DNA from 2 places in the uncultured Salinibacterium sp. genome. Region 1 is predicted to be linked to the other one. Evidence: riboswitches for the same ligand, from Rfam matches in the RefSeq annotation. Region 1 holds a riboswitch; the other holds the start of a gene.
What was found. Region 1 has a riboswitch for thiamine pyrophosphate ahead of AACZ26_RS06080 (ECF transporter S component). Riboswitches for the same ligand answer to the same signal wherever they lie in the genome.

Region 1 (3,404 bases):
ACGGGATTCCGATGGCTTTATTGGCGCGGCCGAATGCGAGTCGGTCTGCTGTGAGGAGCGTGTGCTGCTCTGCCCGCACTGAGCGTTGAGGTCGCGGTGGCGGAAACTGCGGAATCCAGACCCCGCGCGCGGCAAGCTCTTCACCTTGGCGCGAAAGCACTTCCGCTGGCGCTCCGTCAGCGATGACGCCCCCACCGGCGGCAAGCACAACGATTCGGTCGACAACATCGCTCCACACCGACACGCGATGCTCGACAACCACAATGGTTGCGCCGGTCGCTTCAGCAACCCTGATCACGGCATCCCGAACTTCGGTGACTCCTTCGGGATCAAGGTTGGCGGTGGGTTCATCGAGCACGATGAGTCCCGGCCGCATGGCAAGCACACCGGCGAGCGCAAGCCGCTGCTTCTGCCCGCCGGAGAGCGCACTCGTGTTTCGATCCAAGGCAACGTCGAGCCCGACCTGATCGAGACTGTGGCGCACTCGTGGCCAGATCTCGTCGCGCGGCACCCCGAGGTTTTCGCACCCAAATGCGACGTCGTCACCAACGCGCTCCAGAATCACCTGGCTGTCGGGGTCTTGAATCACCAGGCCAGTGCGACCGCGAATGGATGCCGGATGCTGGCCATCTACGAGAAGGGAACCTTCTGACTCCCCTTCGTCGTCACCGACCACCCCGGCAAGGGCGTGGAGGAATGTCGACTTTCCTGCCCCGGACTCCCCCAAGATAAGCACTCGTTCGCCCGGTTCGATGCGCAGATCGAGGCCGCGCACTGCCCAGGCGAGCCTGCTGGAGTGGCGCCACCCCCATCCTTCTACGGTGACGCCAGCAGGAGTGACGGAGCTCAGACTCGCTTCGCAATCTCACGACCGGCACCGAAACGGTTGAGCGCTCCGGTTGCTGCGAGCCCTCGAGTGGCAAGCCACGACAGCAGGCCTGCGATCAGCATTCCGCCGACGATGGCAGCAGCGGTGTAAATCAGGATGAACGGCAGTGCCGAGCCGGGGTACCAGAGGATGAGGTCGGTCATGGCCATGGCAAGCCCGGCGCCAGCACCGGCGAGAATGGCACCGCTCACCCGCCAGTTGGCGTAGAGGAATGCCGCGAACACGAGCTCAGCGCCGAGACCTTGCGTGACGCCACTCACGAGCGTCAGGGGGCCCCACTGGTTGCCGATGAGCGCAGAGACGGATGCCGCGACAACTTCGCCGTAGATGGCCGCACCAGGCTTGCGGATGACGAGGGCCGTGAGCACACCGGCGAACAGCCAAAAACCCCCGCCGATTGCTTGCAGGCCCGGCAGGAGCGCAGAGAACGGAGCGAGCGCCGGCGTCGACGCAACGTTCCAGATGACGAAGATCAGTCCGCTCGCAACACCGATGACGCTGGCGACGACAATATCGATGACGCGCCACTGAAAACGCGATCCCGGAGTCGATGGGCGAGTAGTTGACGAGGATGATGCTGTTGTGGTCACTTTCGTGCCTTTCACTAGTGAATGGCACGGGTTTCAAGAGTGTCTGCTCCCTGCGCTGGCATGATCCAGATCAGGTTCGACGGTCGAAGCTTGGAGAAGCTCCCTCTCAGCCCGGCTCACCGGACTCCCGTGTTCGCCTCCCAGTCTAATCATCAATAGGCTCAGACGATGGACTTCCGCATCTTTACCGAACCTCAGAACGGCGCGAGCTACACCGATCAGCTCACGCTGGCGCAAGCAGCTGAGTCACTCGGGTTCACCGGCTACTTTCGATCGGACCACTATCTGACGATGGATGACCGCAACGGTGGCATTCCTGGACCGACTGACTCGTGGACGACCTTGGCGGGGCTTGCGCGCGAGACGTCCACCATTCGGCTCGGCACGCTCGTGTCATCGGCGACCTTCCGGCATCCGGGAATTCTGGCGATTCAGGTTGCTCAAGTCGACGATATGTCTGGCGGGCGGATCGAGCTGGGTCTGGGCACCGGCTGGTTCGAGCGTGAACACGAAGCCTATGGAATCCCTTTTCCTGCCAAACGATTCGGGCTGCTCGAAGAACAGCTCGACGTGATTACGGGCATCTGGGGCACCGAACCGGGGAAAATGTTCTCCTATGAGGGAAAGCACTACACCCTGACCCAGTCCCCCGCGCTGCCCAAACCGGTTCAGAGCCCGCTGCCGATCATCATCGGAGGCAGCGGCCCGAGCCGCACCCCCGCGCTGACAGCCACATTCGCCGCCGAGTACAACGCGGGGTTTGCAACGGTTGCCCCGCTCAAAGAACGCCTCGACCGCGTTCAGGCGGCCTGTGAAATGATCGACAGAGACCCGTCAACGCTCGTACTCTCGATTGCGGGCACAACAGCCGTCGGCGCTACGGAAGCTCAGATCGATACGCGGGCCACTGCGGCGAACAGCACGGCCGAAAATCTTCGCCACACCGGCTTTGCGGGCACAGCTAGCGAAGTGGTCGACAAGATCTCTGAGCTGAAAACACTCGGCTTCACCCGTGTGTACTTTCAGGTCATGGATTTCCACGACCTGGACCAGCTCGACTTTCTCGCTCGCGAAGTGCTCCCTCAGCTCGACTAGAAGGGTCGACGCGATTATCGCTAGGAGTCTTGGTCGACCGTCACAAAGTCGATCAAGTGCTCGACCCGTCCGAGCAGCGCAGGCTCAAGGTCGCCGTAGTTCTTCACTTTCGAGAGGATAAACTGCCACGCCCGCGCGATGTCGGCTTGATCCGCGTGCGGCCACCCAAACGCCTCGCAGATTCCGTGCTTCCACTCGATCGTGCGCGGCACGGTGGGCCAGGCAGTGATTCCGAGACTGTGAGGTTTGACCGCCTGCCAGACATCCACAAATGGATGCCCGACCACGAGCGCGTGCTTGCCATACTTGCCGCGCCCCACGGCTTCTGCAATCCGGCTCTCCTTCGACCCGGCAACAAGATGATCGACGAGGATGCCCAGCTTGCGTTCGGAGGTAGGCGCAAAGTCCGCGACGATCGCTTCGAGGTCATCAATGCCGCCGAGGAACTCGACGACAACTCCCTCGGCGCGTAAGTCGTCTCCCCAGACCTTTTCTACGAGCTCAGCGTCGTGGCGCCCCTCGACGTAAATGCGACTCGCGAGAGCCGTGCGAGCGCGCTGCTCAGGCGCCGCGAATGAACCTGACGCTGTCTTGCGAGTGGCAGCCGCACCGACTTTAGGAGCTGGTTTGACCAACTCCACAGCAACACCATCGATCAAATAGCCGCTGCCGAGCGGAAAGGCGCGCGAGCGGCCGCTCCGATCTTCGAGTTCCATGAGGCCATCGGTGAAACGAACGAGCGCGCCCACGTAGCCGTCGGCCAACACTTCAATAACCATGCCGGGCTCGATTGGCACTTTCGGAAGCACAGCGGGGCCTCGCTGGATGCT
Region 2 (3,404 bases), on a different contig from region 1:
GCTCCAGAGCGAGGCACTGACGACGATCGCGCCGGGGATCATGAGCGGCCGCGGGCCGACCTTGTCGTAGAGGCGACCGACGATCGGGCCGAGCACTCCCATGACAAGGCTGCCGGGCAGCACGAGCAGTCCGCTGAGGATCGGTTCAAGGCCGAGAACGTCTTGAGTGAACATGGGGAGCAGGATGATCGTGCCGAAGAGCGCCGCCATCATGATCATCATGAGAGAGATCGACACGGCAAAGCCGGGCGCGGCAAAGGTGCGCAGGTCGAGCAGCGCGCGATCGGTTTTCTGCAACGCGAGCTGGCGGATGATGAACAGCACGAGGCTCACGGCGCCGGCGGCAATCGGGATCGCGGGAGCAATCAGCACGTCACCGCTCGCAGATTCGCCCAAACTCGAGAGCCCATAAATGAGCCCTGAGAAAGCGATAGCCGAAAGGATGACGGACAGAATGTCAATCGAGACCTTGCGGGGGTCGGTGACGTTCCTCACCTTGGTGATGCCGAGCACGAGTGCGGTAACGGAGATGGGGATCATGACGATGAAGACCCAGCGCCAGTCAAAGACCGCCAACACGAGACCGGCGACCGTAGGGCCGACGGCGGGTGCCATCGACATGACGATAGACACATTGCCCATGGTCTTGCCGCGCGTAGCCGGGGGCACGAGAGTCATGACGGTGGTCATGAGCAACGGAAGCATGATTGCGGTGCCCGAGGCCTGAACCACGCGTCCCACAATGAGCAGCACGAACGTGGGAGCAATAGCTCCCAACAGAGTGCCAGCGGTGAAGAGGGACATCGCGGCGATAAAGATGCTGCGGGTCGTGAACCGTTGGATGAGGAATCCGGTTATGGGAATCACGACCGCCATCGTGAGCATGAAGGATGTCGACAACCACTGAGCGGTGCTCGGTTGGATGTTGAGATCTTCCATAATGCCGGGGATTGCGACAACAAGCGACGTCTCGTTGAGGAACACGACGAAAGTTGCCGCGAGCATGAGCGCGATAACGAGACGGTTGCGACCGCTGTTATCGACCGAGCTCGTTGAAGACCCCTCAGCCGAGCTGGGGAGGGGAATGCTGCCGGTGATCGGCGCGGTGCTAGTCATTAAAATCCTGTCGTGTTCTCAGCGGTCGGACGAAGCAGCAGCCGGTGTCGAATGGGCGCACAAATCAGTCGTCATCTTTATTCTTGCTCAGTGCAACGACATTCGTCAGCACAATAATTCCCATTTCGTGCTGAGCGGGGTGAATGGGAGCCCAATTCGGGGTGGATGCGCTCGCGCACTGCGCGCCCGCACGGAGCGGAAGGCCGATGACTCTGAACAGTCTGGTGCCCGTGTCCGAGCATCCGCCCGAACCGGTATGTTGGAAGAAATAACTTGTGACACGGGGTGCCCTGCGGGGCTGAGAACACACCCGTCGAACCTGATCTAGTTAGAACTAGCGAAGGGATGTCGCGCATGTCGCGTACGCCAGAACTGCTGTTGACCGCCACTCAAGACGCGCTCGAGGCGGTGAGATCGACGTCGCCACTCGTGCAGTGCATTACCAATAACGTGGTGGTGGGCTTCACCGCTAATACTCTGTTGGCCGTGGGGGCGGCACCAGCGATGGTGGACATTCCCGAAGAGGCGGGCATGTTCGCCGGGGTGGCCTCCGGAGTGCTCATCAATTTGGGCACGTGTCGCGAAGAGCAGCGCGCTGCCGCCCTCGAAGCTGCGCCGGCCGCCAATGCTGCCGGAACGCCGTGGGTGCTTGACCCGGTTGCCATCGGTGCTTTGCCGGTGCGCACGTCGCTGGCTCATCGTCTGCGTGATCTCGGTCCATCGCTAGTGCGAGGCAATGCCTCGGAGATTCTGGCGCTCGCCGAACTCGGAACGGGCGGTCGAGGCGTCGACAGTACGAGCAGCGTGGATGACGCCCTCACCGCCGCCCAGATGCTCGCGCGCGCGACGGGAGGCGCCGTCGCGGTATCGGGAGCGACCGACATGGTGACCGATGGCGTGAGTGTCGTGAGGCTCACGAACGGGCATCCGGTACTCACCAAGGTGACGGGCGGCGGTTGTGCGCTCGGGGCGATCATGGCGGCATTTGCGGCGGTGACTCCGGATGCGCTGACAGCGGCTGTTGCGGCGACAAGCGTCTACACGGTGGCGGCCGATCTCGCGGCGGAGCGTTCGGCGCTGCCGGGCAGCTTTGCGGTGGCCCTCTTGGATGCGCTGAGCGAAGTTTCGGCGGACGACATTGCAGCACGGGCGGTGATCGCGTGAGCTTCGACCTGTCGACATATTTGGTGACGGACTCAGCCCAGGCTCGTGCCGCTGGCCACGACCTTGTTGATCTCGTCTACGAAGCGGTGGCCGGGGGAGTGACGCTCGTGCAGTTGCGTGAGAAGAACATGCCGGCGCGCGAATTTCTCGATCTGGTGTTGCGGGTGTCGACGGCGGTAGCGCTGAAGGTTCCTGTGCTCGTGAATGATCGGGTAGACGTCTATCTGGCTGCCCGAGAAATGGGAGCCCGGGTTGCGGGCGTGCATGTGGGGCAGGGCGATCTGCCCGTCGCGTCGGTGCGTGCTCTCGTGGGTCCGCGAGCGATCGTGGGTCTGAGCGCGTCGACGGAAGATCAACTGTATGCGGCCAGTGTGCGTTCTGCCGGAGTCGACTATGTCGGCATTGGTGCGCTGCACCCCACGACGAGCAAGAAGGATGCTCCCGAACCGCTCGGGCACGCTCGTATGGCCGAGCTCATTGCGCTCAGCGGGTTGCCCGCCGTAGCTATTGGGGGAGTTGGTCAGGACGATCTCCCCCTGCTGCGGGCCAGTGGCGCTCGCGGTGGTGCGGTGGTTTCCGCAATTTGTGGTGCTGCCGATCCGCGCGAGGCGGCGCGGGCGCTCGCCGCAGCGTGGGCTGCCGACGCGGAGGTGACGGCGTGAGCGGGAGCGCTGTGGGCGGAGCCGGTGGGAGTGTCGTGCCGAGCGTGAGCGGTGTGGGTAGCGCGAGTGGGGTACGGATTCCCCGGGTGCTGAGCATCGCTGGCAGCGACCCGTCGGGTGGGGCCGGTATTCAGGCTGACCTCAAGTCGATTGCGGCCAATGGTGGCTACGGGATGGCGGCGATCACGGCATTGACGGCCCAGAACACTCTCGGGGTGCGTGGTGTTCACGTGCCGCCCGCTGATTTCTTGCGCGAACAACTCGATGCCCTGAGCGACGACATCGCTATCGATGCCGTGAAGATCGGCATGCTCGGCACCGTCGAGGTCGTGGACGTCGTTCGTGCGTGGCTTGAAAGAGTGCAGCCACCCGTGGTGGTGCTTGACCCGGTGATGGTCGCCACAAGTGGTGACCGACTGTTGGATGCCGAAGCCGAGCAGGCGCTGCGCGACCTCGTGCGGG

Region 2: linked by a shared signal. The riboswitch ahead of thiM (hydroxyethylthiazole kinase) and the one ahead of AACZ26_RS06080 (ECF transporter S component) in region 1 are both predicted to bind thiamine pyrophosphate.

The regions. Positions count from the first base shown of each region.
Region 1 is NZ_CAXBBH010000001.1:1,226,241-1,229,644, reverse strand. It holds gene AACZ26_RS06085 (ABC transporter ATP-binding protein) at 1-775, opposite strand, end outside; gene AACZ26_RS06080 (ECF transporter S component) at 847-1,479, opposite strand; TPP riboswitch at 1,510-1,620, opposite strand; gene AACZ26_RS06075 (LLM class F420-dependent oxidoreductase) at 1,648-2,574, shown strand; gene AACZ26_RS06070 (DUF3097 domain-containing protein) at 2,595-3,404, opposite strand, start outside.
Region 2 is NZ_CAXBBH010000004.1:150,551-153,954, reverse strand. It holds gene AACZ26_RS13110 (MDR family MFS transporter) at 1-1,116, opposite strand, end outside; TPP riboswitch at 1,388-1,479, shown strand; gene thiM (hydroxyethylthiazole kinase) at 1,471-2,280, shown strand; gene thiE (thiamine phosphate synthase) at 2,304-2,942, shown strand; gene AACZ26_RS13095 (bifunctional hydroxymethylpyrimidine kinase/phosphomethylpyrimidine kinase) at 2,939-3,404, shown strand, end outside.